Regions from separate parts of the Actinomadura sediminis genome, predicted to be linked through region 2. Evidence: riboswitches for the same ligand, from Rfam matches in the RefSeq annotation. Region 2 holds a riboswitch; each other region holds the start of a gene.
What was found. Region 2 has a riboswitch for thiamine pyrophosphate ahead of ACFQ11_RS12490 (purine-cytosine permease family protein). Riboswitches for the same ligand answer to the same signal wherever they lie in the genome.
Positions count from the first base shown of each region.

Region 1 (9,810 bases), on a different contig from region 2:
AGGGCGAGTTCTTCGACAAGTCGTGCCTCACCCTCGAGTGCGGCGAGCCGCTGCGCGGCGACCAGGACGGGCTGATCTCGGCGGTCGCGGCGGCGAACCCGAACACGATCGTGGTGCTGCAGACGGGCGGGCCCGTCCTCACCCCGTGGGCGGACGACGTCGCGGCGATCGTCGAGACCTGGTACCCGGGGCAGGAGGGCGGGAACGCGCTGGCCCGCGTCCTGTACGGGGACGTCGATCCGGGCGGGCGCCTGCCTGTCACGTTCCCCGCCGCGGAGGCGCACGCGCCCGCGGCCGGGAACCCCGCGCAGTACCCCGGGGCGAACAAGACCGCGACCTTCTCTGAGGGCGTCATGGTCGGCTACCGGCACTACGACGCGAAGGGGTTCACGCCCAAGTACCCGTTCGGGCACGGCTTGTCGTACACGACGTTCCGCTACGGCGGCTTGAAGGTCGGATCCAAGGAAGTGAAGGTCACGGTCACGAACACGGGGAACCGCACGGGCGTCGCCGTCCCGCAGATGTACCTCGGCCTGCCCTCGCCCGGCGTGGACGTCCCGCAGCCGCCCAAGCAGCTCAAGGGATTCACCAAGGTGACGTTGCGGCCGGGGCAGAGCAGAACCGTCGCGTTCCCGCTGAGCGCGCGCGATCTGTCCTACTGGAACGTCGAGGCGAAGCGGTGGAAGGTCGCGGACGGCTGCTACACCGTCATGGTCGGCCCCTCGTCGCGCGACATCGCCCAGCGGGGCTCGTTCGGGGCGTGCGGCTGACGAAGATCCGCGTTCCTCTGCAGGACAGGACGGGCACACGGTACAAATAAGGACCCTCCCCTTATCCGTTCCCCCCGGAGTCCCCGTGTCCCCTGCCACCCGGCGCGCCCCGGTCCCCCGCGACCTGCGGCGCCGTCCCGCGACCGCGCTCGGCCCCGGCGATCCCGACGACATCGGCGGCCGCCCCCTGCTGGGCAGGCTCGGCGAGGGCGGCCAGGGCGTCGTCTACCTCGCCGAGGACCCCGACGGCGGGCTCTGCGCCGTGAAGCTGCTGAAGGGCGGCATGGCGGCCGGGCGGCGCGCCCGCGACCGGTTCGTCAAGGAGGCCGACGCGGCGCGGCGGGTCGCCGGGCGGCACACGGCGCACGTGCTGGACGCCGACGTGACCGGCGACCGGCCCTACATCGTCAGCGAGTACGTGGACGGCCCGTCGCTGCAGGAGGTCGTGACCCAGGAGGGCCCGCTCCCGGAGCGGCGGCTGCACCGGGTCGCCCTCGGCACCGCCGCCGCGCTCGCCGCGATCCACCGCGAGGGGATCGTCCACCGCGACTTCAAGCCCGGCAACGTCCTCCTCGGCCCGGACGGCGCCAAGGTCATCGACTTCGGCATCGCGCGCATGGCGGACGCGACGCCGCTCACCACCGGACCGCTCGGCACCCCCGCCTACATGGCCCCCGAGCAGATCGAGGACGAACCCGTCGGGCCGCCCGCGGACGTCTTCGCGTGGGGCGCGGCGATCGTGTTCGCCGCCACGGGCCGTCCCCCGTTCGGCACCGGCCCGAACGCCGCGGTGATGCGCCGGGTGACGTCCCGGCCGCCGGACCTCGGCGACCTCGACGGCCCGCTGCGCGCTCTCGTGGCCCGCTGCCTCGACAAGAACCCGCAGGCGCGGCCGTCCGCACGGCAGATCGTCCGGGCGCTGCGCGAGGGCGGCGCCCCGGCTCCCCGGCCGCGCCCGACCCGCATCCCGCGCTACCGCTGGCGCATGATGATCGCGCTCGCCGTCGTCATGACGGCGGGCTTCGTCATCGGGATCCTCTAGCTCACCAGTGCGGCGGGCGCTCCTCCAGCAGGCGGGAGTCGTCGCCGGCGTCGCCGCGCCACTCGCCCCAGCCGGTGTCGGTGTCGTCGGACGTCTGGTCGGGCAGGACGTCGAACTCGTCGTCGAGGTCGACCGGCCGCTCGTCGTCGGGTCCCATGATCCCCATTGTGCGGCATGCCGCGCCCGCGCGAACCGTGCGGGCGGTCACACCGAAAGGGTCGCGCGAGACCGGTCGCACGAGACCGGTCGCACGAGACCGGTCACACCGCGGCGAGCCGCCGCGCGAACTCGGCCGCCGCGGCGCCCGGATCGTCCGCCTCGGTGATGGCCCGCACCACCACCACGCGGCGCGCCCCGGCGGCCACGACCTGGTCCAGGTTCCCGAGGTCGATGCCGCCGATCGCGAACCACGGCCGGGCGAACCGCTCCCCCGCGGTGTACTCCAGGAGCTTCGGGCCGGGCGCGGGGCGTCCGGGCTTGGTCGGCGTCGGCCACGTCGGCCCGGTGCAGAAGTAGTCCACTCCGGGCTCGGCCGCCGCGGCCGCCGCCTGCTCCTCCGCGTGCGTGGACCGGCCGATCAGCACGTCGCCCCCGACGATCTCCCGCGCGGCCGCCACCGGCAGGTCGTCCTGCCCGAGGTGCAGCACGTCCGCGCGCACCGCGTGGGCGACGTCCGCGCGGTCGTTGACGGCCAGCAGCGCGCCGTGCCGCTCGCACGCGGCCCGGAACACCTCCAGGTACGCCATCTCCTGCCGCGCCTCCAGCCCCTTCTGCCGGAGCTGCACGATGTCGACGCCGTTCGCGAGGACGGCGTCCAGGAAGCCGGGCAGGTCGCCGCGTTCCTCCCGCGCGTCCGTGCAGAGGTAGAGACGGGCGCGGTCGAGCCGGGCGCGCAGGGCCACGGCGCGGTCGGAGGGCAGGTGCCTGGACACGGTGGGGCGGACTTCCTTCCGGGGGCGTGCTGCGGGGGCCGCGCACCCGCGCGGCCCCCGATGGGCGGACGGTCAGAGTGGGACGGTCAGAATGCCAGAGCCTGGGCGCGGCGCCGCACCTCGGTCCCGCGGTTCTCGGTGAGCGCCTCGACCGGCGTCCCGGGCAGCGTGTCGTCCGCGGTGAACAGCCAGCGGACGGTCTCGACGTCGCTGTAGCCGGCGTCCGAGAGCAGGGTGAGGGTGCCGGACAGCCCCTTGATCACCTGACCCTCGTGGACGAAGGCCGCCGGGACCATCGGCTCGCCTTCGCGGCGGACCGCCAGCAGCTTGCGCTCGCTGATGAGCTGCTTGATCCGGTTCGTCTTGATGCCGAGCCGCTCGGCGGTCTCCGGGAGGGTGAGCCACTCGCCGGCGAGGGCGTCGGTCCGGGGGTCGAGTGCGCTTTCAACGGTTGCGTGCATCTGCGTCACGCCCCCTTGCTACCACGCCTTCGGAACCGCCAAACCCCCTGGACGACCACCTGTTTCGCGAGAAGTCTCCGCTACGCGCGAACGGCCTGGCGGACGGGCACGTCCGGATCGGCGAGCGCGCCGGGGTCCACGGACGCGCCGGACGCGATGGCCCGGCGCGCCTGGACGAGGTCGCGGGGCCGGTCGACGGTGAGGATCGCGTCGAGGCGGTCGCCGGTGAGCCAGGCGAGGGCCCACTTGGGGCCGTCCGGGTCGCCGCGCCGGATCATCCGCTCGGACGCCGCGTGGTTCCCGGCGTACTGGACCATGCGGCCGAACTGCTCGGACCAGAAGTACGGGGCCGCGTCGTAGACGGCGTCCTCGCCGAGGAGGGTCGCGGCGGCGACCTCGGGCGCGTTGAGGGCGGTGTCCCAGTGCTCGACCAGGAGCCGGCGCCCGTAGCGGGACGACCACCAGGCGGCGCAGTCGCCGACGGCGACGATGTCGGGGCGGGGGGTGCCGGGGGCGCCGTGCTCGGCGCCCTCGTGGCAGGTGCGGAAGGAGGCGTCGGTGACGACGCCGCGTTCCAGCAGGAGGCCGGAACCGGCGAGCCAGCCGAGGTCGGGGCGGACGCCGACGCCGACGACGACCGCGTCGGCGTCGATGCGGCCGGGCGTCCCGTCGGCGGCGAGGACGAGTCCGCGGTCGTCGACCTCGGCGACCTTCACGCCGGTGCGCAGCTCGACGCCGGCCTCGGCGTACCAGGGGGCGGTGAGGGCGCCCGCCTCGGGGCCGAGCGCGTTGGCGAGGGGCGTGTCGGCGGCCTCGACGACGGTGACCGCGCACCCCCGCTTCGCGGCGGTGGTGGCGACCTCGGCGCCGATCCAGCCCGCGCCGACGATCGCGACGCGGGCGCCCGGGACGAGCAGGCCGCGGAGTTCGCGGGCGTCCTCGATGGTGCGGACGACGTGCTGGCGGCCGCCGCCGGGGAGCGTGATCGGGGTCGCGCCGGTGGCGATGACCAGGCCGTCGAACGGCAGGTCGCCGGCCGTGGTGGCGACGACGCCGCCGCGTCCGGGCTCGGCGGGGCGCAGCGCGGTGGCGCGTTCGCCGAGGAGGAGCTCGCAGCGCAGGGCGTCCCAGTCGGCGTCGACGGTGGTGTCGTCGGACTCGCCCGCGAGGACGGCCTTCGACAGCGGCGGCCGGTCGTACGGCCGGTGCCGTTCGGCCGAGACGAGGGTGAGCCCGCCCTCGTACCCCTTCCTGCGCAGGGCCTCGACGGCGCGCACGCCGGCCAGCCCGCCACCCACGACAACAACCCTCTCCATGGCGCTCACCCTAACGGGGCGGGCGTTCCCCTGGACACCTGTCCAGGCGGTCGTGTACCTCACAGCAGTCGTAAAGTGGGGGAAGAGCACACGAAACACCCGCGGGAGTCCGGTGCGACCGGGCTGAGAGGGCGGCTGAACGGGCCGCCGACCGCCACGACCTGATCCGGATCATGCCGGCGAAGGGAGCGCGAATGAAGATCGTCGTCATCGGGGCCGGGATCGTCGGCCTCGCCGCCGCATGGCGGACGGCCGCACGCGGCGTCGCGGTGACGCTCGTCGATCCCGAGCCCGCGGGCGGCGCCACGTCCGTCGCGGCGGGAATGATCACCCCGGTCAGCGAGCTCGCCTACGGCGAGGAGCCGCTGCTGCGGCTCAACCTCGCGTCCCGCGACCGCTACGACGCGTTCGTCGCGGAACTGGAGGAGCTGACCGGGGCGCCCACCGGGTACCGCGACGACGGCCTGCTCCAGGTCGCGTTCGACTCCGACGACCTGGCCGTCCTGGACGACCTGCGCCGCTTCCAGGAGAGCCTCGGCCTCCCCGTCGAGGCGCTCACCGGGCGGGAGTGCCGCAAGCGGGAGCCGATGCTGGCGCCGGGCGTGCGGGGCGGCCTGCTCGCCCCGCGCGACGGGTCGGTGGACCCGCGCCGGCTCGCCGCGGCGCTGCTGGCGGCGTGCGAGAAGTCCGGCGTGCGGGTGGTGCGGCGGCGCGCGGCGGGCGTGGTCGTCGAGCGGGACGCGGCGGCGGGCGTCCGGCTGGAGGACGGGACGGTCCTGCGGGCCGACCGCGTCCTGCTGTCCGCGGGCCCCTGGTCGGGCGACCTCGACGGCCTGCCCGCCGGGACCGTCCCGCCCGTCCGTCCCGTCAAGGGGCAGGTGATCCGGCTGCGCACCCGCGTGCCGTTCCTGCGGCGCTGCGTGCGGGGGCTGGTGAAGGGCTCGCCGGTGTACCTGGTGCCGCGCGCGGACGACGCCGAGATCGTCCTCGGCGCCACGCAGGAGGAGCTCGGGTTCGACACGCGCGTGACGGCCGGCGGGCTGTGGGAGCTGCTGCGGGACGCCCGCGAGCTGATCCCCGGCGTCACCGAGCTGGAGTTCGCCGAGGTCACGGCCGGGCTGCGGCCCGGTTCCCCCGACAACGCCCCGGTCATGGGCGAATCGGGCGTCCCCGGGCTCGTGCTCGGCACCGGGCACTTCCGCCACGGCGTCCTGCTCGCGCCGATCTCGGCGGACGTGCTGTCCGCGGCCCTGCTCGGCGACCCGGTGCCCGAGGTCGCCCGCCCGTTCTCCCCCGATCGATTCTCCGAGGTGAAGCGATGAAGGTCATCGTCAACGGCGAGCCGCGCGAGCTGCCCGCGGGCACGACCGTGGCCGCCGCCGTCGCGGCCGTGAGCGCGGCGCCGTCCGGTGTGGCGGCCGCGCTGAACGACGAGGTCGTCCGCCGGGCGTCCTGGGAGGCGACGCCGCTGCGCGACGGCGACCGCCTGGAAGTGCTGACCGCCGTGCAGGGAGGCTGACGATGGACGAGACCGCGAGCGAGACGACGAACGAGACGACGAACGGGACGAACGACGCGCTGGTGATCGCGGGCGAGGAGTTCGGCTCGCGGCTGATCATGGGGACGGGCGGCGCGCCGAGCATGCAGGTGCTGCGGGAGGCGCTCACCGCGTCGGGGACCGAGCTGACCACGGTCGCGATGCGGCGGGTCGACCCGGCGGCGCGGGGCTCGGTGCTGGACGTGCTCGCCGGATGCGGCATCCGCGTGCTGCCCAACACCGCGGGCTGCTTCACCGCGGGCGAGGCGGTGCTGACCGCCAAGCTCGCCCGGGAGGCGCTCGGGACGAACTGGGTGAAGCTCGAAGTGATCGCGGACGAGCGCACGCTGCTGCCCGATCCGCTCGAACTGGTCGAGGCCGCGGAGCAGCTCGTCGACGACGGGTTCGTCGTGCTGCCGTACACCAACGACGACCCCGTCCTGGCGCGGCGGCTGGAGCAGGCCGGGTGCGCGGCGGTGATGCCGCTCGGCTCGCCGATCGGCTCGGGCCTCGGCATCCGCAACCCGCACAACATCGAGCTGATCGTCGAGCGGGCGGGCGTCCCGGTCATCCTGGACGCCGGGCTCGGCACGGCCAGCGACGCCGCCCTGGCCATGGAACTGGGCTGCGACGCGGTGCTGCTGGCGACGGCCGTGACCCGGGCGCAGTCCCCGGCGACGATGGCCGCCGCGATGCGGCACGCCGTGGAGGGCGGGCGGCTGGCGCGCCTGGCCGGGCGGATCCCGAAGCGCCGCTACGCGCAGGCGTCGTCGCCCTTCGAGGGCCTCGCCTCGACGTAGCGGCCCTTAACCGAGCCATCAAGAATTATTCGCTGGACCTGAACAGTGGACCGCTCCCAGACTGGGGGCGGTCCGTTGAGGTCCGGCGCGACCGCGCGCCGAACTTCGGGGTTCATCGAAACGATCCGAACCTAAGGTGCGCTTCATGGAACAGGACAACTCCCCTACGGCCGCGGTCAAGGGCGTCGACAAGCGCGCGATCGCCGCGGCCACCGTGACGGTCGTCCTGTGGGCCTCGGCGTTCGTCTCCATCCGCAGCGCGGGCGAGGCGTACGACCCGGGCGCGCTCGCGCTCGGCCGGCTGCTGTCCGGGACGGTCGTGCTCGGCGCCCTCTGGCTCGTCCGCCGCGAGGGCCTCCCGCCGCGCGGCGCGTGGCCCGGGATCGCCGCCGCGGGCGTCCTGTGGTTCGGCGTCTACATGGTCGCGCTGAACTGGGGCGAGCAGCTCGTGGACGCCGGCACCGCGGCCCTCGTCGTCAACATCGGGCCCATCCTGATCGCGCTCCTCGGCGGCTGGCTGCTCAAGGAGGGCTTCTCCTCCCGCCTGCTCGCGGGCCTGGCCGTGGCGTTCGCCGGCGCCGCCGTCGTCGGGCTGTCGATGTCCGGCGAGAAGGGGTCGCCGCTGCTCGGCGTCCTGCTGTGCGTCGTCGCGGCCGTCACCTACGCGGGCGGGGTGGTCAGCCAGAAGCCCGCGCTGCGGCACGCGTCCGCGCTCCAGTTCACCACGTTCGCGTGCGCGATCGGCGCCGTCGCGACGCTGCCGTTCGCGGGACAGCTCGCGTCGCAGGCCGCGGACGCCCCGGCGGGCGCGACCCTCAACATGATCTACCTCGGCGTCTTCCCGACCGCGCTCGCCTTCACCACGTGGGGGTACGCGCTGGCGCGGACGTCCGCCGGGAAGATGGGCGCGACGACCTACGCCGTCCCCGCGATCGTCGTCCTGATGTCGTGGGCGTTCCTCGACGAGGTCCCCGGGGCGGTCACGCTGCTCGGCGGCGTGCTGTGCCTGGCCGGCGTCGCCGTGTCCCGCAGCACACCGCGCGGGGACCGGCGGCGCGGCCCGAAGACCACCGCGGCCCCCGCCGCGACGGACGTCCCGGCCGCCGCGCCGGCCGCGTCACCCTCCGCGCTCGACCATGCTCATACTCGCGACTGATGAGTTCCATGGAGAACCCGCCGTACACTCGCAACGATGGACACGACGGTCGCAGATCCACTCGTCGGGCAGCTGCTCGACGGGCGCTACCGCATTGAGTCCCGCATCGCGCGCGGCGGCATGGCCACGGTCTACCTCGCGCGCGACAGCAGGCTCGACCGCGTCGTCGCGGTCAAGGTGATGCACGCCGGCCTCGCCGCCGACGAGGACTTCGTCGGCCGCTTCATCGGCGAGGCCAAGGCCGCCGCCGCGCTGTCGCACCCCAATGTCGTCGCCGTGTACGACCAGGGCACCGACGGCGAGCGCGGCTACCTCGTGATGGAGTACGTCGCCGGCCGGACGCTGCGCGACGAGCTCGCCGCCCGGGGCCGGTTCGGGCCGCGCGCCGCGCTGGAGATCATGCAGCCGGTGCTGGCCGCCCTCGGCGCCGCGCACCGCGCCGGGCTCGTGCACCGCGACGTCAAGCCGGAGAACGTCCTCATCACCGAGGACGGCCAGGTCAAGGTGGCCGACTTCGGCCTCGCGCGGGCCGAGTCAGCGAGCCGGATGACCCGGACCGGCGTGATCATCGGCACCGTCGGGTACCTCGCGCCCGAGCAGGTCACGTCCGGCAGCGCCGACGTGCGCTCGGACGTCTACGCCGCCGGGATCATGCTGTTCGAGCTGCTCACCGGGCGGCTCCCGCACGAGGGCGACACCCCGCTCGCCGTCGCGTACAAGCACGTCAACGAGACCGTGCCGCCCCCGTCGGAGCTCGTCCCCGGGCTGCCGCACCGCGTCGACGCGCTCGTCACGGACGCGACGAGCCGCGCGCCCGAGCACCGCCCGCAGGACGCGAACGCGTACCTCGCCGAGGTCGCCGAGGCGCACGGCGGGCTGCCGCCGGACATCGACGCCCGGCTCGAGGAGGCGTCCCGCACCGCGACGGCCGTCCTGGAGGCGCCCGCGCCCGCCGACGCCACCCGCGTGGAAGGCGACCCCGGCGGCGCCCCGCCCGGCGCCCCGCCCGGCGCCCCGCCCGGCGCCCCGCCCGGCGATGGGCGCACGGCCGTGCTCCCGCCCGTGCCGCAGACCTCGCCCGTCCGCTTCCCGGAGGACGTGCGGGGGCACACCGCCGTCCTCGATCCGGCCGCCGACCCGGCGGGCCCGCCGCCGCGCTCCCGCGGCGACCGCGTCATCGGGGCGCTCACCGGCCGGTACGTGCTCGTCGCGATCGGCGCGATCGCCGCCGTCATCCTCGGGTGGGCCGTCTGGTACCAGACGTCCGGGCAGTACGAGCACGTCCCGGCGGACATCGTCGGGATGAAGGTGGCGGACGCCCGCGGCGCGCTCGCCGACGCGGGGATCGACGTCCGCGTCGCCGAACCCGTCTACCACGACCGGATCCGCAAGGGACTGGTCGCGAAGTCCGACCCGGGAGCGGGAGCCCGCGTCGGGCAGGGCGAGACCGTCACGCTGACGCCGTCCAAGGGGCTCACCCCCCGCAAGATCCCGGACGTCGAGGGCAAGACGCTCGACGAGGCGAAGAAGATCCTCGCCGACGACGGGTTCCGGGTCGGCGGGACGAGCACCCGCGAGTCGCAGACCGTCCCCAAGGACCGCGTCATCGGCACCGACCCCGCCGCCGGGAGGGAACTGTCCCCGGACGAGCCGGTCTCGGTCGTGCTCAGCAGCGGCATGTCGATGCCCGGCCTCGTCGGCGCGGACGGCGAGACCGCCGCGAACCGGCTCCGCTCGATGGGCCTGAACGTGACCGTCCAGGAGAAGCGCGTCGAGGGCGAGGAGCCCGGGACGGT
Region 1 is NZ_JBHTJA010000040.1:5,658-15,467, forward strand. It holds gene ACFQ11_RS19950 (glycoside hydrolase family 3 C-terminal domain-containing protein) at 1-770, shown strand, start outside; gene ACFQ11_RS19955 (serine/threonine-protein kinase) at 856-1,812, shown strand; gene ACFQ11_RS19960 (hypothetical protein) at 1,814-1,969, opposite strand; gene thiE (thiamine phosphate synthase) at 2,073-2,744, opposite strand; gene ACFQ11_RS19970 (Rv2175c family DNA-binding protein) at 2,831-3,205, opposite strand; gene ACFQ11_RS19975 (NAD(P)/FAD-dependent oxidoreductase) at 3,286-4,521, opposite strand; TPP riboswitch at 4,613-4,726, shown strand; gene thiO (glycine oxidase ThiO) at 4,716-5,843, shown strand; gene thiS (sulfur carrier protein ThiS) at 5,840-6,040, shown strand; gene ACFQ11_RS19990 (thiazole synthase) at 6,043-6,858, shown strand; gene ACFQ11_RS19995 (DMT family transporter) at 7,004-8,014, shown strand; gene pknB (Stk1 family PASTA domain-containing Ser/Thr kinase) at 8,051-9,810, shown strand, end outside.
Region 1: it holds a riboswitch for thiamine pyrophosphate, as region 2 does, so the genes downstream of both, thiO (glycine oxidase ThiO) here and ACFQ11_RS12490 (purine-cytosine permease family protein) in region 2, are expected to answer to the same signal.

Region 2 (9,810 bases):
GAACGTCTCGACGGTGACGGCCAGCTCGTCCCGTCCGGCGCGGGAACCGAGCAGGAGGTGCTCGACGAGGCGGCCGAGCGACTGGGCGCGCTCGGCGATCGTCGCGACGGCCGCGCGGCGGTCGGTGTCGGCCAGCTCGTCCCACCGGTTGACCAGCGTGGACGCGAACCCCTGGACGACCGTGATCGGGGTGCGGAGCTCGTGGCTGGTGGTGGCGAGGAACAGGTCCTTCGCCTCCTCCAGGGCCTTCGCCTCGGACACGTCGCGGAAGTCGAGGACCAGCTCGCCGGTCTCCTCGATCTCCGCGGCCAGCACGTTCAGCCACGTGCCCGACTCGAGCTGGTACGTCAGGTCCTCGCCGACCGCGGGCATCTCGAACGGCAGCGGGCGCCCGATCGCGTCGTCCGGCGGGATCCCGGTGATCGCGTGCGCGGCCGGGTTCCACTGCCGGACGACCAGGTCGTGGTCCAGGACGGCGATGCCGTCGGCGCTCGAATCGATCACCGCGCGCTCGTGCGCCCGCTGCCGGACGACGTTCGCGTACGCGACCGCGTTCCCGACGGCGACGCCCGCGTGCCCGGCGAGGAGTTCGAGCAGCTCCAGCTCGGTGTGCCCGACCTTGCGGCCGGAGAACAGGGCGTAGAGGGCGCCGAACGGCCTGTCCTTCACGAACGACAGCCCGAGCGCGATCGTGTGGAGCCCTTCCAGCTCCGCCCAGATCAGGTCGCCGAGCCGCCGGTCCCCCGTCGCGAGCTTGATCGTCTTGCCGCTGCGCAGCAGCTCCCCGACCAGGCTCGGCCGCAGCTCCGCGGACGCCCCGCGCATCCGCTCCGGCAGCCCCGACATGCTGACCAGCCGCAGCCGCTCGCCCTCGATCCGGACGAACCCGCCCGCGTCCGCCCCGGTCAGCTCGATCATCGCGCCGGTGATCCGGTCGAGGACGACCGCGAGATCGAGCTCGGCGTTCAGGTCGGCGACGATGTCGTTCAGCCGCCGCACCAGCCGCGCCCGCTCGGTCATGTGGTGCTGGACGATCTCGTCGTCCTCCACCGGCCGGTACACGCCGACCCACCCGAGCTGCGTCCCGGACGGGTCCTTCAGCAGGCTCGTGTCGATGCGGACGTCGATGAGCCGGCCGTCCCGGTGGAACCGGCGGGTCGCGATCGAGATCTGCCCGCCGTCTCCGGCCCGCCGGGTGAGCAGCCGCTCCTGGACGGCGTTGTGCTCGGCCTTCAGCTCGTCCGGGACGATCGGCGGCACGCGCCCGATCATCTCCTCGGCCGTCCAGCCGAACATCCGCTCGGCCGCCGGGTTCCACACGGTGACGCGGTGCCTGCCGTCCACGGCCACGATCGCGTCCGCGGCGCTCTCGATGACCGCCCGCGCGATGGGGTCGTGGACGTGGTGGTGCACGACTGTCATCGTGCCACCGGACCCGTTGCCGCGCCGGGGAACCGCAACGGAAAAGTTCTCACTCTTCACGGTGCGGCAACGGAAGAACGCCACGTCAGCGGCGTTCGCCGCGCGAATTCGCCAGGCGGCCGGCGGCCAGCGCGGCGGCTCCGGCGAGCAGGAACGACAGCAGCGACGCGCTCATCCAGCTCTGCGGCGCGAAGTTCAGCAGCTCCCGGACGTCCGTCCAGAACCCGGCCCAGCCGCTCACCGTGCCCGGGTTGATCAGCTGGTAGGCGACGAAGCCGATCACCCACGCGGCGACCATGCCCCACCGCGACGGCGCGGCGACCGAGCCGTCCCAGCCGTCCCGTCCGCGACCGAGGAAGAAGTCGGCGGCCAGGACGCCCAGCATCGGGACGAACACCGAGCCGATCAGCGACAGGAAGCCCGCGTAGTCGCCGATGTCCAGGACGAGCGCCAGCAGCGTGATCAGCGCGCCGAGCGCGACCGTCAGGACGCGGCGGTCCGCGCGGGGCGCGAGGTTCTGGATCGACACCGCCGTCGAGTACACGTTCGCGAACGACTGGTCGGCCTCGCGGAGCACGAACACGCCGAAGAACAGCACGCCCAGCGGCACCGCGAGGAACGGGTCGAACACGTTCCCGGTCGACCCCGCCAGCGCCAGGGCGAGCAGCCCCAGCACGTACGCGACGATCTGCGTGGCCGAGTAGCCGACGGCCGCCGCGCCGAACGCGCCCCGCTCGGTGCGCGCGTGCCGGGTGTAGTCGGCGGCGACCGGCACCCACGAGATCGACACCGCCAGGGCCGCGTCGGCGCCGATCAGGAAGCCGTCCCAGCCGCCGTCCGTCAGATCCGGCAGCGGCTCCCGCACCAGCAGCACGTAGAAGTAGACGAGCGCGACGATCACCGCGGCCGTCACGTACCGGCGCAGCAGCCGCACCGAGCCGAGCGGCCAGATGGTCAGGGCGGTCGTCAGCGCCCCGGCCGCGAGCACGTAGCCCCACCGCGGGATCCCGTCCCACAGGTGCCGCGCCGCGTCCGCGATCACGATCAGCTCGAACGTCCCCCACCCGATGAGCTGCGCGATGTTCAGCACCGTCGGCGCGTACGACAGCCGCGCCCCGAACAGGCCCCGCAGCAGCACCATCGCGGGACGTCCGGTCCGCGCGCCCGGCACCGCGGCGAGCCCGAGCATCAGCCCGCCGACGACCGTCCCGACGATCATCGCGACGATCCCGGCGGCGATCGACAGCGTCGGCACGCCGTTCTCGTCGGGCGCCAGCACGGTGTAGGCGCCCGAGAACGCCAGCAGGCTGACCCCGAGGTTCGCCCAGAACGCGCTCTGATCCCAGAAGCCGAGGACCTTCGGCGCCGGCTCGTCCAGGGTGTACGGGACCTCGTCGACGGCGGACGCCATGCGGCACTCTCCCTACGCCGGCATTACCCGGACAGGTTCATGCGGTCGGCGACGCCTCTGGGTTCGCCCTCTCAGCCCGGCCTCGGCCCGAGCTCCCGCGGAGAAATAGACGGAAGGATGCTACAACCGCCCGAAATGTCACGCCACGTACGGGTCCCCGTCGGCCTCCATCGGACGGCCCGCCGCCGCCCACGCCTGCATCCCGCCGTCGACGTTCCTCGCCAGCCACCCGGCCTGGTTCAGCGCCACCGTCACCTGCGCCGACCGCCCGCCGGACCGGCAGATCACGAACACCTCGCGGTCGCGGGGGATCTCCGCCGCCCGGTCGCTGAGCCGCCCCATCGGGATGTGGACGGCCTCGGGCGCGTGACCCGCGTCCCACTCGTCCTGTTCCCGCACGTCGAGCAGGTAGGCGTCCTGTGGAACCTCGGCGGCAGGCACCGCCGGCACGTCGTCCCCGAAAATCATCACTCCTCCATGGAACCGCGCGGAACCCCGCCGCGTCGAATCACGCATGCGGTATCGGACGCCACTCCTCGCCGCGTCCGGGCTGGCTCTGATCCTTTCACTGGCCGGTTGCGGCGACGAAAGCACCTCGGGCAATTCCGCCGACGGCCCCGCCACGGTGCGGCCGTCCAGCTACCCCGTGGAGACCCTCACGATCAAGGTCAAGGCCTCCGCGGAGGCCCCCGCCAAGGTCTGGACCCTCACCTGCGACCCGCCCGGCGGCTCCCATCCGGAACCCGCCGCGGCCTGCGCGGCGCTCGCCGAGGCCGAAGACCCGTTCGAGCCCGTCACGAGCAAGATCTGCACGAAGATCTACGGCGGTCCCGCCACCGCGACCGTCCAGGGCACGTGGCGGGGACGCGAGATCGACGCGAAGTTCTCCCGCGAGGACGGCTGCGAGCTCCACCGCTGGAACGAGGTGGCCCCGCTCTTCGGCGACGTGGCCGAACGCACGCCGGCATCGCCTCCCGGCGGGCCCTGACCGCTCACCGGAGGGCCAGGCGCGCCTCTTCGCGGGCCGCCTCGCCCTCCGGAAGCGCCCACTGCTCCAGCACCGACCGGCGGGCGGCGCGCAGCGCCCCGGGCGGCAGCCCCGCCACGGCACCGGCCATCGCCAGCCCCTCCTCCAACGCCCGCCCGGGTTCGACCAGCCGGGTGATCAGACCCCAGGCGAGGGCCTCCTCCGCCGGGACGCGCCGCGCCGTCAGCAGGACGTCGAGAGCCCTCCCCTGCCCGACGATGCGGGGAAGGCGCACGGTGGCGGCGTCCAGGCACGGCAGGCCCTGCCCCAGGTTGAGCGCGCCGAACTCGGCGGTCGTGGACGCGACCCGGAGATCGGCCCACAGCGCCAGCTCGAAGCCGCCGCCGAAGCAGTAGCCCTCGATCGCGGCGACGACCGGCTTGGCCGGCGCCGCGCGCGTGACCCGCATGGGCGGCGGCCCGTCCGCGGTCGGCACCGGGAAGTCGCCCGCGGCCATGGCCTTGAGGTCGTTCCCCGCGCAGAAGGCGCCGCCCGCCCCCGTCAGGACGACGGCCGCGACCTCGTCGTCGCGTTCGGCGGCGGCGACCGCCTCCCCGAGGGCCTCGGCCATGGGGCCGTCCACGGCGTTCCGGCGCTCGGGACGGTCGAGAGTGATCAGCCGGACGGGCCCGCGGTCCTCGTTTCGAATCATGCGGGTCACCCTAGATAGATCGATCTAGTTAGTGCAAGGGATAGGCTTCCCGCATGGGATCCGACACGCGGGCGCGGCTACTGGAGGCCGCGGCACAGCTGTTCCGGGAGCAGGGGTACGCGGCGACCGGGCTGAAGCAGATCACCACGGCCGCCGAGGCGCCGTGGGGCTCGCTCTACCACTTCTTCCCCCGCGGCAAGGAACAGCTCGGCGTCGAGACCGTGGAGCACTCCGGCACCCGCTACCTCCGGCTTTTCGACCTCGTCTACGCACGCACCGAGAGCCGCGCGGACGAGTCCGTCCGGGACGTCTTCCGGCTGAGCGCCGAAGCCCTGGAGAAGTCGAACTGGGGCGACGGGTGCCCGATCGCGACCGTCGCGCTCGAGGCCGCCACCACCAGCGAGCCCCTGCGGCACGCGTGCGCGGACGTCTTCGCCGGCTGGCGGGCGGCCACCGCGCGCCGCTTCGCGGCCGAGGGCATCGAGCCCGCGGACGACCTGGCGATCTACGTGCTGTCGGCGTTCGAGGGCGCCCTGATCCTGAGCCGCACCGCCCACGACACCACCCCGCTGCGGGTCACGTCCGAGATCGTGGCCCGCACCATCCGCGACCACCGCCCGGCCGGCTGATCGACGATCGTCCGGTGGGTCGGTCCTTGAAAGGGACCCGACCGGGCATGACCTTGGTCTCGATCCAGTTGCGGAACATCGAAGCGTTCTTGTCGGCCCATCGAAGATTTCGTATGTTCGCACAAATCGGGGCGTAGTTCCTGCCCTGCCGTCGTCCGCGGGCGACCCCGCGGGCGCGGCCTTCTCGCACGAGGAGACGCCATGCCCGAGGTCAAACGCCGCGACCTGCTGGCCGGACTCGCGGCCGTCACCGGGTTCGCGACCGTCGGCCTGCTCCCCGGCACCGCCTCCGCCGCCACCCGGCGGCGTCCCGGCGCCGCACTGCCCCCGTCCCTCACCGTCGGCGACCGGGCCGTGGTCGCGCGCGTCGACGCGCGGCGGGCACTGCGGCACCTGAAGGTGCTCAGCGACGAGATCGGCTGGCGCATCGCCGGCACCCCGTCCGAGCACCGCGCCGCCCGCTACATCGCCGGGGAGCTGCGCGCCCTCGGCTACGACGTCGAACTCCAGCCCTTCCCGGTCGCCGACAGGTACCTCGCGGAGATCCGCGCCCGGGGCGAGCGCCTCTGGCAGAGCAGCGCGTCCCCGCAGGGCGCCGTCGCCTCGGTGGACGGCGAGGTGGTGGACGTGGGCCGGGTCACCGAGGTCACCGGCGACGTCCGGGGCGAGCTGGTCCTGTTCGACCGCGTCGTCGACAAGGAGACCGAGCAGGCCAAGGCGGCCGCGGACGCCGGAGCCCGTGCGGCCCTCATCGTCAACGCGCGCTCGCGGACCTACCCCGAACGCAAACCCGGCTCGTTCACCCCGCGCCTGCGGGAACCGGTCGCGATCCCGGTCCTGGGACTGGCCGCGTACCACGGCGAGCGCATCCGCGCGGGCGCCCGGCGGCTGTCCTTCGAGGTCACCCACCACTCCGGGCTGACCTCGTACAACGTCCTCGCCGAGCGCAGGGCGACCCTGCCGAACCCCGCGGGCAGGGCCGTCATCGTCAGTGCCCACTACGACAGCGTCCCCGGCTCCCCCGGCGCCAACGACGACGGCAGCGGCACCGCGCTGTGCCTGGAACTGGCGCGCGTCCTGCGCCGCCTGCCCACCCAGCAGGCGATCCGCGTCTGCCTGTGGGGCTCGGAGGAATCCGGCCTGATCGGCGCCCGGCACTACGTGAAGGAGCTCGACGAGGCGGGCGCCGCACGCATCACCGGCTGCTTCCAGAACGACATGGTCGCCACCAGCCACCCGCCCGCGGGCACCTACTGGCTGCTGTCGGTGGACGGAGCGGACAACACCACCACCGCCGCGGTGAACGCCGCCGCGCGCCGGCTCGGCTACGCCGACCAGACCAAGGGCCCCACCGCACGCGGCTCCAGCGACCACGAGGCGTTCTACGAACGCGCCATCCCGGCGGGCAACTTCAGTTGGCGCGGCGGCGAAGCCCCCAGCCAGCTCGAACCGCTCTACCACACTCCCGAGGACACCATCGCGGACAACATCAGCCTGAAACGCCTCCAGGTCTCCCTCGAACTGATCGGCTGCGCCGCCTACGACGTCGCCCGCCACAAGTAGCCCGGCGGTGCCGCCGCCGGCGAGTTCCTCCCCGAGCGGCGGCACCGCCCCAGGTCAGCTCACCGGCCGTCCAGGCGAGTCGAGCCAGACGTCCTGCCCTTCCGGCGCCACCGTGAGCCCGATACGCGTGACCTCCGGCCTCCCGGCCGCGTCCCACCGCTCCTCCGCGTCCCGGACGCTCCGAGCACTCACCCGCTGGTCGCGGAGCGGCATGAACGGCGATGGACCCACGCATCGTCCCCGTGCCGTCCCGTCCTCCCGCACCCGCAGCGCCACCAGGGGCCAGTCGGGGTGGATCGTCGGCGCCAAGGGCACGACGATCAGCCCACCAGGCCGAGTCTGCCGAACCCACGCGTAAGGCACCGTGCGGACGGACGCCGTGGCGACGATCCGGTCGAAAGGCGCCCCCGCCGGGTACCCAGCCTCGCCGTCCCCGGCGATCACCTGCACCCGAAGGCCGACGGACCCGAGCGCCGCGCGCGCCGACGCCGCGACCGCCGGATCGATCTCGACGCTGACGACGTCGCCCTCACCCACCAGCCGCGCGAGGACGGCGGCGTTGTAACCGGTCCCGGTACCGATCTCCAGCACGCGCATCCCGGGCGCCAGGTCCATCGCGTCGAGGAGGCGGGCCATGATGGACGGGGCACTGCTCGAACTGGCGGACACCATCCCCTTCCCCGTCAACGGGTCGCACACCTCGGCGGGCAGGTCCGGGTCCGCCAGCACCCGGGTCACGATCGGGACGTCCGCCGCCACCAGCTCCCGCCACCGCTCCGGGTCGTCCGAGCGGCGCAGCGGCTCCAACCACCCCGCGGCGTTCCGAACGAAGATCTCCTCGGGGATGAACGGCTCCCGGGGAACGGCCGCGATGGCGTCGCGCACATTCACTGCTTCCCGGTCCCGTTGCACATGACGCACGGCCTCCACACCCTGTTGCCGTCATCGGATTCCCACTTGCCGCCCTTGCCGCCGCAGGACGAGCAGTCCACATCCCTTTTGTGCTTACCCACCACTTTCACCTTCTTCCATTACTTCACGGCTGCGCGAGTGTCCACGCGTCTTGTTCGCACCCTTGCCGATTTCCTCGTCCCGTGCCGTCACCTCGCACCGAACAGCGCGAACGACCAGGCCAGGGCACGTTCGACCAGACCGCCTCCGCGACACGGCGTCGCGTCGCGCCTTCGCCGTCGACGGGGCAGAGCACGCGACGGAACGGTCGCCTCCGGGACGGATTGACGCCGCCCACCCGGACATCCCTCGACGATCCGAGAATCCCGCCGATGCAGCATCGACCGGATCCGGTCCGCGAGATCACAGGCATTCTTCGCTTCGACCAGGCCGTCCGGGAGTAACGCCCAAAGTGAGCCGGTGTACTCGCCCCACCAGAGGTGAATACCGGGAAATACGCGCCGAAGTTCGTCTACGGCCTGGTCGAGGTCGATGTCGAAGACCGGGGCGGCCGGGACGGGGACGCCATGAGCGGCCCGGTAAGGCTGGACGGCGTTGACTGAAGGCATGCGTCACCTCCGAAGGGCGCGCCGACGCGCGCGTGGAATGCAGGCGGGACGTCCGGTGGTGGGGGCCACCGGCCGGAGCGCGCCCGTCTGGGCGCGCTCGCATCTCAGCGTTCGATCAGCGCCCAGGAGGTGCGACCGTCGAGGGTGTCGAACCGGCCGGCCTCGTCGGCGTACGCATCGGCGAGCAGAAGGCCCCGCCCGTGCTCGGGGAGGTCGTCGTCCCGCGCGGGGGCACCGCGCCCGATCGGGCCGCCGCCGTCCAGGACGGTCAGGCAGACGTGTCGCGCGGTGAGGGAGAGTTCCGCCTTGATCCGGCCGCCGGGCGCCCCGCTGGCGCTGTGCCGCAGCGCGTTCGTGCCGTACTCACTGATGATCAGCTCGAACGCGTCCGCCATGTCGGCGTCCGCCGCGAGCGGCAGCCGCACCCACCGCCGCAGATGCGGCACGGACTCCGCCACGCCGGGCACGTCCACCCGCCACGCCCGCACCCGCTCGTCCGCGCCCCAGCGATCCGGCCCCGGCGAGCTGCCGAGCGTGTCGGCGACGGGTGCCGGTCCGGACCGGCGATTCCCCCGTGCGCGAAGCGAGCCAAGACCGCCGTGAAGGATCGGCGATGCCAGGCTGCGCAGGACTATCCTCATGGTTGCCTCCCTTTCGAGGGACGGAAGCCGCGCGGCCGGGCAGGGCTCCAATCCACACCCGGCCGCGCGGCGGTCTTCGGGCCGCTCGGGCCCTCACGTCTCAGGCTCGCTGCATCATGCGGCCATCGGAACGAGCGGGTCTTCGCAGGCCGTCGCCACACTCTGTGAATCAACGCATGCGGACAGTGTGCTGCCTGGCATACTTCCGCGCAACGGGCTTCGTGAAATTTCTCGAGAGACAAGGAAGCGAGGCGGCATGCCGTCCTCCCCGACCGTCCGGCGACGACAACTCGGCACCGAACTCCGCCAACTGCGCGAGGCCAGGGGCTTGACCGGAGACGAGGTCACCGAGCGCCTCGGCTGGTACAACGCGAAGGTCTCGCGCATCGAGAAGGGCCGGATCTCCGTGCCCTGGTCCGATGTGGCCGACCTCCTCGACGTCTACGAAGTGACCGACCCGGCCGTCCGCGAAGCACTCGTCCAGCTCGCGAAGGCCGCGCGGCAGAAGGAGTGGTGGCAGCCCTACAGCGATCTGCTCAGCAAGAACGCCCGGACCTACATCGGGCTCGAATCAGCCGCCGAGACACTACGGACCTACCAGCCCTCATCGGTCCCGGGCCTGCTTCAAACCCCTGACTACGCGCGGGCGATCATCACGCACGGCGGACCGTTGACGCTGAGCGAAGAAGACGTCGAACGTCGTATAAGCCTCCGTCTGAAGCGACAGGAGGTACTCGCAGACGCGGGCAATCTCGAACTCTGGGCCGTCCTGGACGAGGCGGTCCTCCATCGTGAGGTCGGAGGTCCGCGGGTGATGCAGGGCCAGCTCGCGCACCTGGTGGACATGGCTTCTCGTCCACGTGTCGACCTTCAGATCCTGCCGTTCGGGGCGGGGCCGCATGCCTCCCTCAGCGGAATGATCGGCATCTTCGGTTTCCCCGCCCC
Region 2 is NZ_JBHTJA010000018.1:41,625-51,434, forward strand. It holds gene ACFQ11_RS12485 (PAS domain-containing protein) at 1-1,422, opposite strand, end outside; gene ACFQ11_RS12490 (purine-cytosine permease family protein) at 1,508-2,833, opposite strand; TPP riboswitch at 2,825-2,942, opposite strand; gene ACFQ11_RS12495 (rhodanese-like domain-containing protein) at 2,972-3,298, opposite strand; gene ACFQ11_RS12500 (SSI family serine proteinase inhibitor) at 3,480-3,821, shown strand; gene ACFQ11_RS12505 (enoyl-CoA hydratase-related protein) at 3,826-4,512, opposite strand; gene ACFQ11_RS12510 (TetR/AcrR family transcriptional regulator) at 4,566-5,141, shown strand; gene ACFQ11_RS12515 (M20/M25/M40 family metallo-hydrolase) at 5,343-6,704, shown strand; gene ACFQ11_RS12520 (methyltransferase domain-containing protein) at 6,759-7,589, opposite strand; gene ACFQ11_RS12525 (ATP-binding protein) at 8,329-8,682, opposite strand; gene ACFQ11_RS12530 (helix-turn-helix domain-containing protein) at 9,122-9,810, shown strand, end outside.

Region 3 (9,810 bases), on a different contig from region 2:
GAGCCGCTCCAGGTCGCGCATCCGCTCGGCGAGGGTCTCGGTCGGGTTGGCCTCGTCCAGGCCGTGGTTGCGGGTGAGGACCTCCACGCCGATCTGCCCCAGCAGAGCGGGCAGGACGAGCGAGGACACGCCGCCCGCGCAGTCCAGGACGATCTTCAGCCCGGCCTCGCGGACGCCGCCGATGTCGACGCCGCGCAGCAGCTCGCGGGTGTAGGTCTCCACGACGCGCGGCGGGTAGGTCAGCTCGGCGATCTCGCCGGGGAACGCGCGCCGGTACTCCTGGCGGCCGAACACCCGCTCGAGCTTGCGCTGCGCGGCCTGCGACAGGTCGGCGCCGCCGGGGTCCAGGAAGAGGATGTCGACGCCCTGCGGGTCGCCGAGCGTGGTGCGGATGTAGATGCCGCCCGCCGACTCGGCGCGGCCGGTCTCGAACCGGGCGACCGTCAGCGGCGCGGCCTCCAGGTCGCGCACGTTGATCGCGCTGGACGTCAGCGCGCTGATCACCGCGCGCTTGAGCGTGCGGGCGGCCCGGGACACGTCCCGTCCGGTGACGACCGTGGCGCCCTTCTTCAGGGTGGTCGCGTAGGCGCTGGCGAGCCGCACCGCGAGCTCGGGGGTGATCTCCACGTTGATCAGGCCGGACACGCCCCGGGGCCCGAACAGGTTGCGCTGCCCCCGCGACTCCCAGATGACGCTGGTGTTGACGACGGCGCCGGCCTCGATCGTCTTGAACGGGTACACCTTCACGCCGCTGGACACGTACGCCTCGGCCTCGATGACGCATTCGTCGCCGACGACCGCGCCCTCCTCGACTCGTGCCCCCGTCATGATGTCGGTGTTCTTGCCGATCACGCACCCGCGCAGGTTCGTCGAGGGCGCGACGAACACGTTGTCGTGGACGATCGCGCGGTGCAGGAACGCGCCCTCCTTCACGACCACGTTGCTGCCGAGGACCGTGTACTCGCGCAGTTCGACGCCCGCCTCGACCTTCGCGTAGTCGCCGATGTAGAGCGGGCCCTTCAGGACGGCCTCGGCGTCGACCTCGGCGCCCTCGGCGACCCACACCCCGGGCGACATCTCGAACCCGCCGAGGTCGATCCCGACCTGCCCCGACAGCATGTCGGCCTGCGCCTTCAGGTAGCTCTCGTGGGTGCCGACGTCCTCCCAGTAGCAGTCGGCGACGTACCCGAACAGCGGCGCGCCCTCGGCGAGGAGCCTGGGGAACACGTCGCCGGACCAGTCGACCGACTCCCCCGGCGCGACGTGCTCGAGGACCTCCGGCTCCATGACGTAGATGCCGGTGTTGACGGTGTCGGAGAACACCTGCCCCCACGTCGGCTTCTCCAGGAACCGCTGCACGCGGCCCTCGTCGTCCACGATGATGATCCCGAACTCCAGGGGGTTCGGGACCCGCTTGAGCCCGATGGTGACCAGCGCGCCGTTGCGTTCGTGGAAGCGCACCATGTCGGTGAGGTCGATGTCGGTGAGCGCGTCGCCGGAGATCACCAGGAAGCGGTCGTCGCGCAGCGCCTCCTCCGCGTTCTTGACGCTGCCCGCGGTGCCGAGCGGGATCTCCTCGGTGGCGTAGCTCAGCGACATGCCGAGCTCCTCGCCGTCGCCGAAGTAGTTGCGGATGAGGGCGGCCAGGAACTGGACGGTGACGACGGTCTCGGTGAACCCGTGGCGCTTCAGCAGGCGCAGCACGTGCTCCATGATGGGCCGGTTGACGAGCGGGAGCAGGGGTTTGGGCTGGTTGGCGGTCATCGGACGCAGCCGCGTCCCCTCGCCTCCCGCCATCACGACGGCCTTCATCGGGGGGTTTCAGCTCCCTTCTGGTCACCGGCCGGGGACGCGCCTCCGGCCGGTGGGCCGGGGTCCGGATCTCGTCCCGCCCGGATGAGCCGCCGCGTCTGCGCCCAGTACAGGACGGCCGCCCACCAGTAGAGGGCCGTCCCCCAGATCGCGAAGGACCATCCGATGATCTTGGCGGCGGTCGCGGCGCCGCCGTCGTGGTCGCCCAGCAGCAGCAGCGGGAACGCGTACAGCAGGCAGAACGTCGCCGTCTTCCCGATGAAGTGGACCGGCAGCGTCCCGTTGTAGCCGAGCCGCCGGATGAGCGGCGCGATCGGGACGATCGCCGCCTCCCGCGCGATCAGCAGCACCACGAGCCACAACGGGATGATCTCGCGGATGGTGAGCCCGACGAGGGTGGCGAGGATGTAGAGCCGGTCGGCGGCGGGGTCCAGGACCATGCCGAGCTTGCTCGTCTGGTTCAGCGCCCGCGCGAGCTTGCCGTCCAGCCAGTCCGACAGCCCGGCCGCCACCAGCAGGCCGAGCGCCCACCAGTCGGCCTCGATCAGGACCAGCCACAGGAACAGCGGGACGCCCACGAGGCGCGCCGCGCTGAGCAGGTTGGGCACCGTGAAGACCCGTTCGGCCGCCTCGGACGTCGTCCCCGTCTCCATGCTCACCGGCGCGCTCGCCTCCCCCATGCCTCGATGTTGACCTTACAGGTCAACCTTGGAAAGACCCCGACGCGGATCATGTGAGCGCGGTTACGCCGCGCGGAGCGTCGGCCGAGGTCAGCGCGGGGCGGCCGCGCGGTCCGCGGGAAGGACCGCGGTGACGGTGAAGCCGCCGCCGGGCGCGGGGCCGGCGTCGAGCGTCCCGCCGACGCTGCGGGCGCGCTCGATCATCCCGAGCACGCCGAACCCGGAGGAGCCGCCGTCCGGGCCTCCCGGGGAGCCCCCGGACGGGCCCGCGGCGAAGCCGCGTCCGTCGTCGGCCACCCGGACGACCAGGGCGCCGTCCGCACGGGTGAGGCTCACGTCCGCCGACGCCGCGCCCGCGTGCTTGACGACGTTGGTGAGCGCCTCCTGGACGATCCGGTAGGCCGCGACGCCCACCTCGGGCGACGGGCGTTCCCCGCCGGGTCCCGCGGACTCGTCCGCGAACGTCACCCGGATCCCGCCGGCGCGGGCGGCCGCCACCAGCTCGCCGATCCCGTCAAGCCCCGGCGGCTTCCCGGACGCGGGCGCGTCCGTCCCGCGGAGGACCTGCAGGGTGCCGCGCAGCTCGACGCGGGCGTCCCGGCACGTCGCGGCGATCGACGCGAGCGCATCGGCCAGCTCTTCGCGGTCCAGCGGCCGGTCCCCGCGGACGAGGTGTGCGGCGGCGCCGGCCTGCACCCCGATCACGGTGATGCTGTGCGCGAGGAGGTCGTGCAGGTCGCGGGCGATGCGCAGCCGCTCCTCGGCGACGCGGCGCCGCGCCTCCTCCTCGCGGGTGCGCTCGGCCCGCTCGGCCCGCTCGGTGATCGCCGCGAGCCGGACCCGGTGCGACCGCCACACCTGCACCGCGATCACCACCGCGACCACGGCCTCGATCACCGCGATCTGCTCCCGGACGCTGCTCCCGCCGGCCCGCATCGCCATCCCGACGACGCAGACCAGCAGCAGGGACGCGACCACGCCGAGCACGATCCGCGCGCGCCGGCCGAACACGGCGTAGGCGAACAGCGCGGCGACCTCGGCGGGGACGAGCGCGTGGTGCTGGTACTGCAGCAGGTGGAACGGGACCGCCAGGACGACGAGCGCCGCGAGGCCGGGCGCGGGCCGGCGCCGGATGACGGCCAGCGGGACGTGCGCGGCCACGAGCAGCGCGGCGCCGGGGGCGTCCAGGGACCGCACGCCCGGCCAGAGCAGGGCCGCGGCGACCGCGACCACCGCCAGCGGCAGCGCGAGGACCGCGTCGCGCGCGAGGGTCCCGCCGCCCGCGGTCGTCCCGCCCGTGAGGCGCTTCGGGAGTCCGCCGAGCCGGGAGAGGGTCACCACGCGACCATCTTCCCCGACCGCCCGCCGGGCGCGCATCCGGGCCGCTCCGGACGAGGAACGCGGGGTTTGAGCGCGGGACCGCCGTGGAATGTCCCTGACGGCGCAGATGTTGGCAAACGAGACAGTCTAGCAGCGTCCTGCGTCCGGCGATCACGTTTTAGAGTGAGAAGACCGCTTGAGGCCGTGGCGTCCCGGCAATGGGGCCGCGGGAGGTGAACGTCCCGGTCGCCGGCGTACCCGCACGATCATCGTTCGCCGAAAGGATCCACCACATGCCCCTGTCCCCCCGTCTGCCCGGCTCGCCCGACGTCCTGGCCGCGCTCGAGGAGACCTACGACGGCGTGCTGCGGCGCGACCCCGGCGAGCCGGAGTTCCACCAGGCCGTCCACGAGGTGCTCGAGTCGCTGCCCGCCGTGCTGTCCGCGCGGCCGCGGCTGAGCGCGAGCCGGCTGATCGAGCGGCTGATCGAGCCCGAGCGGCAGATCATGTTCCGCGTGCCGTGGCAGGACGACGCCGGCCGCGTGCACGTCAACCGCGGGTTCCGCGTCGAGTTCAACGGCGCGCTCGGCCCCTACAAGGGCGGCCTGCGGTTCCACCCCACGGTGAACCTCGGCATCGTGAAGTTCCTCGGCTTCGAGCAGATCTTCAAGAACGCGCTCACCGGGCTCGGCATCGGCGGGGGCAAGGGCGGCAGCGACTTCGACCCGCACGGACGCTCCGACGACGAGATCATGCGGTTCTGCCAGTCGTTCATGACCGAGCTGTACCGGCACGTGGGCGAGCACACCGACGTCCCGGCGGGCGACATCGGCGTCGGCGGGCGGGAGATCGGCTACCTGTTCGGCCAGTACCGGCGCGTCACCAACCGCTGGGAGGCCGGCGTCCTCACCGGCAAGGGCCAGGGCTGGGGCGGCTCCGCGGGCCGCACCGAGGCCACCGGGTACGGCAGCGTGCTGTTCACCGCCGAGATGCTGAAGCGGCGCGGCGAGGACCTCGACGGGCAGCAGGTCGTGGTGTCCGGCTCCGGCAACGTCGCCATCTACTCGATCGAGAAGGCGCAGGCGCTCGGCGCGAACGTCATCACCGTGTCCGACTCGGGCGGCTACGTCGTCGACGAGAAGGGCATCGACCTCGACCTGCTCAAGCACGTCAAGGAGGTCGACCGGGGCCGCGTCTCCGACTACGCCGAGATGCGCGGCGCCTCGGCGCGGTTCGTTCCGGCGGGGCGGGTCTGGGACGTCCCGGCCGACATCGCGCTGCCGTCCGCGACCCAGAACGAGCTGGACGCCGAGTCCGCGCGCATCCTCGTCCGCAACGGGGTCAAGGCCGTCGCCGAGGGCGCGAACATGCCGACGACGCCCGAGGCCGTCCACATCCTGCAGGACGCCGGCGTGGCGTTCGGGCCGGGGAAGGCCGCGAACGCGGGCGGCGTCGCGGTCAGCGCGCTGGAGATGCGGCAGAACGCGGGCCGCGAGTCCTGGACGTTCGCGCAGGTGGAGAACGAGCTGACGCGGATCATGCGCGACATCCACGACACCTGCTTCGAGACCGCCGACCGGTACGGCGTACCCGGCGACTACGTCGTCGGCGCCAACATCGCCGGCTTCGAGCGGGTGGCCGACGCGATGCTCGCCCAGGGGCTGATCTGACGGGCCCGGCTTGACGGTCCGGCGTCGACTGAGGGGGCGCGCGCCGGCGGCGGTGTAGGACGCCGGCGGCCCCCGGGCCGTCACCGGCCCGAACGCGCGTGCCGTTCCCGGTCACCGGGGACGGCACGCGCGCGTCTACCCCACCTGCCCCGGTTGCGGCAACCGGGGCGGTGCGGGTTACCGTCGATCACGACCGACGCGGGGGCCCGGCGAACCGGGCTGAGATAGCGGCTGGCACGGCCGCTGACCGCATGAACCTGACCGGGTAATGCCGGCGTAGGGAGAGCATCGAGTCGTGAACGAATCCGTGGTTCCAGCCGCCCGCAAGACGTACCTGCAGGGCTCCCGGCCCGACCTGCGCGTGCCGATGCGGGAGGTTCCGCTGACCAATGGCGACGCCGTCGTCCTGTACGACACGTCGGGGCCGTACACCGATCCCGCCTTCGAGACCGACGTCCGCCGGGGCCTGCCGCCCCTGCGGGACGCGTGGATCGCCGGGCGCGGCGACACCGAGTCCTACGACGGGCGCTCCGCGCGCCCGGAGGACGACGGGCGCCGGTCCGGCGACCCGCTGCGCGAGGGCGCGGCGTTCCCCGCGCGGCGGCCGCGCCGGGCGTCCGGCGGGGCCGTCACGCAACGCGCCTACGCGCGCCGGGGGGAGATCACCCCCGAGATGGAGTTCGTCGCGCTGCGCGAGGGCGTCGCGCCGGAGTTCGTCCGGGACGAGCTCGCGGCGGGCCGCGCGGTGCTGCCGGCGAACGTCAACCATCCCGAGATCGAACCGATGATCATCGGCCGGAACTTCCTGGTGAAGGTGAACGCCAACATCGGGAACTCGGCGGTGGCGTCCTCGATCGAGGACGAGGTCGAGAAGATGACGTGGGCGACCCGCTGGGGCGCCGACACGATCATGGACCTGTCGACGGGCCGCGACATCCACACCACCCGCGAGTGGATCCTGCGGAACTCGCCCGTCCCGGTGGGGACCGTCCCGCTGTACCAGGCGGTGGAGAAGGTCGGCGGCGACCCCGCCGAGCTGACCTGGGAGGTCTTCCGCGACACCGTGATCGAGCAGGCGGAGCAGGGCGTCGACTACATGACCGTCCACGCGGGCGTGCTGCTGCGGTACGTCCCGCTGACGGCGCGCCGCAAGACCGGCATCGTGTCGCGCGGCGGGTCGATCATGGCGGCGTGGTGCCTGGCGCACCACGAGGAGAACTTCCTGTACACGCACTTCCGGGAGCTGTGCGAGATCTTCGCGGCCTACGACGTGACGTGGTCGCTCGGGGACGGGCTGCGGCCCGGCTCGATCGCCGACGCCAACGACGAGGCGCAGTTCGCGGAGCTGCGCACCCAGGGCGAGCTGACGCGGATCGCGGCCGAGTACGACAACCAGGTCATGAACGAGGGCCCCGGGCACGTCCCGATGCACAAGATCAAGGAGAACGTCGACCTGCAGCAGGAGTGGTGCGACGGCGCCCCGTTCTACACGCTCGGGCCGCTGACCACCGACATCGCGCCCGGCTACGACCACATCACCTCGGCGATCGGCGCCGCGATGATCGGCTGGCACGGCACCGCGATGCTCTGCTACGTCACCCCGAAGGAGCATCTCGGGCTGCCCGACCGCGACGACGTCAAGGCGGGCGTCATCGCCTACAAGATCGCCGCGCACGCCGCGGACGTCGCCAAGGGCCATCCCGGCGCGCAGGCGTGGGACGACGCGCTGTCGGACGCCCGGTTCGACTTCCGCTGGGAGGACCAGTTCAACCTGTCGCTGGACCCCGACACCGCGCGCGCCTTCCACGACGCGACGCTGCCGGCGGCCCCGGCGAAGACCGCGCACTTCTGCTCGATGTGCGGCCCGCACTTCTGCTCGATGAAGATCACCCGGGACGTCCGGCGGTACGCCGACGAACGCGGGCTGGACGGCGACGAGGCGATCGCCGCCGGGATGCGGGAGAAGGCGGGCGAGTTCAAGGCCGCCGGGGGGCGCGTGTACCTCCCGGTCGCGCCGGACGGCTCCTGAGCGCGGCCGCGGGCCGGGCCCGGCGCGGGACGTCCAGCGTCCCCGCCGGCCCGGCCCGCGGCCGTCCCCGGGGCCGCCCTCCGGCGCCGGGCCGCACCCTTGACGTACACGTTGAACTGGGCGGACGCATGATCCGGGCGGGGCGCGGATAGTATCGAAGGACCGTTCCAAACCGTGGGAACGGCCGCGACCGCACCCATGCCGAAAGGACAGCGGACCCAAGGTGACCAGCGACGGCACGTCCCGGCCCCGCCCCCGCGCGGAGCGCTCCGACGTGCGCCGCAACCGCGCGCGGCTGCTCGCCGCGGCCCGCGAGGTGTTCCAGCGGGAGGGCGCGGGCGCGTCGCTGGAGGCCGTCGCGCGGCGCGCCGAGGTCGGCATCGGGACCCTGTACCGGCACTTCCCCACCCGCCAGGACCTCCTCGAGGCGCTCCTCGCGGGCGCCTACGACGACCTCGCGGCGCGCGCCCGGGAGCTGGCGGACTCGCGAGCCCCGGGCGACGCCCTGCTCGCGTGGCTCCGCGCGTTCATCGCGCAGGTCACGGTGTTCCGCGGGCTGGCCGCGTCGGCGGTGGTGTCGCTGCGGGACGAGCGGTCGGCGCTGCTCGACTCCTCGCGGGCGATGCGCGCCGCGGGCCAGCGGCTGTTCGCCCGCGCGCAGCAGGCGGGCGACGTCGCCCCGGGCGCCGACTTCGCCGACGTGCTGCGGCTCGCGGGAGCCATCGCGACGGTGACCGAGCAGGAGCCCGCGGCGGCCGACCGGCTGCTGGCGCTCGCCGCCTGGGGCGTCGCGCCCCGCGCGGACGGCCTCGACGGCGCGGGGGCCGCGCCGGGCGCGACCGGCCCGGACCGGGCCTAGCCGGCGTCCTCCGCGGGCGGGGGGAGGACGCGGCGCGGGCCGGGCGGCGTCTCCCGGTGCCGCCGCCACTCGCGCGGGTAGCCGACCGACACCTCGACGTGCGGGACGCCGTCCGCCCAGATCGTCCGGGGGATGTGCAGGTGCCCGTACACCACCGACACCGCCCCGAACCGGACGTGCCAGTCGGCGGTGCGCTCGCTGCCGCACCACTGCGCGAACTCCGGGTACCAGAGCACGCGGGTCGGTTCGCGGATCAGCGGCCAGTGGTTGACGAGCACGGTCCGGGTGCCGGGTTCCAGCTCCGCCATCCGGCGCTCGGTGTAGGCGATGCGGGCGTCGCACCAGGCGTCCCGGGTGGGGTGCGGGTCGGGGTGGAGGTAGATCTCGTCGGTGCACACGACGCCCGCCTCGTGCGCGATCTCCAGGGCCTCCTTCTTGGTGGAGGCGCCGTCCGGCCGGAACGTGTAGTCGTACAGGACGAACAGCGGCGCGACCGTCACCGGGCCGCCGTCGCCCGTCCACACGGGGAAGGGGTCCTCGGGGGTGGCGACGCCGAGGCCGCGGCACATGTCCACCAGGCGGCGGTAGCGGGCCTCCCCGCGCAGCGCCACGGGATCGTCCTTGACCGTCCAGAGTTCGTGGTTGCCGGGCGTCCAGATCACCTTCCCGAACCGCCCGGCCAGGGTGCGCAGCGTCCACTCGACGTCGTCGAAGCGCTCGGCGACGTCCCCGGCCACGATCAGCCAGTCGCCGCCGGACTCGGGGCGCAGCCCCTCCACGAACGCGCGGTTGTCGGGGAATGCCACGTGCAGGTCGCTGATGGCGTAGAGACCGCTCATGACGTGATCGTAGGCGGCGTCAGGCGTCCCGGCCCCAGAGGTACGCCCCGGCGGCCATCGCCAGCACGCTCGCCCAGCCGGCGATCGCCCGGACGGTGTTCCAGGTCGTCCAGCGGCCGGAGTAGTCGGCCCAGACGCGCGCGGCCTCGGCCGGGTCCGCGGGGATCCCGGCCTTGTCCAGCGCCTCGTTCAGCGGGATGTTCACGGCGAAGCTCGGGAACAGCGCGCCGAGGACGTACACCCCGGCGGCGACGAAGAACAGGACGGCCGCCGCCTTCTGGTCGAGCGTCAGCAGCAGGATCGCGGCCACGACCGCGATGACCGGCGTCATCACGAACATGGCGACGAACAGCGGGTTCTGGATCTTCTGGTTGACGCCCTGCATGGCGTCGATCGCGGAGGACGGCCGCGCCGCGTTCAGCCCCGGCATGACACCGGTGGAGAACCCGAAGAACGTTCCGGCCATGCCGGCCGCCGCCACGAGGGACAGCGCGGCGAAGATCATGGTGAACAGGGATTTCATGGTCGGTCTCCGATCGGTGATGAAGGCGTTCGGCGGGGGCGGCCGGCCGGGCCCGGCCCCCGGCCGGCCGGGGCCGGT
Region 3 is NZ_JBHTJA010000105.1:1,008-10,817, forward strand. It holds gene ACFQ11_RS31300 (sugar phosphate nucleotidyltransferase) at 1-1,812, opposite strand, end outside; gene ACFQ11_RS31305 (CDP-alcohol phosphatidyltransferase family protein) at 1,809-2,492, opposite strand; gene ACFQ11_RS31310 (sensor histidine kinase) at 2,583-3,833, opposite strand; gene gdhA (NADP-specific glutamate dehydrogenase) at 4,106-5,482, shown strand; TPP riboswitch at 5,671-5,782, shown strand; gene thiC (phosphomethylpyrimidine synthase ThiC) at 5,778-7,511, shown strand; gene ACFQ11_RS31325 (TetR/AcrR family transcriptional regulator) at 7,735-8,370, shown strand; gene ACFQ11_RS31330 (metallophosphoesterase family protein) at 8,367-9,209, opposite strand; gene ACFQ11_RS31335 (anthrone oxygenase family protein) at 9,229-9,732, opposite strand.
Region 3: it holds a riboswitch for thiamine pyrophosphate, as region 2 does, so the genes downstream of both, thiC (phosphomethylpyrimidine synthase ThiC) here and ACFQ11_RS12490 (purine-cytosine permease family protein) in region 2, are expected to answer to the same signal.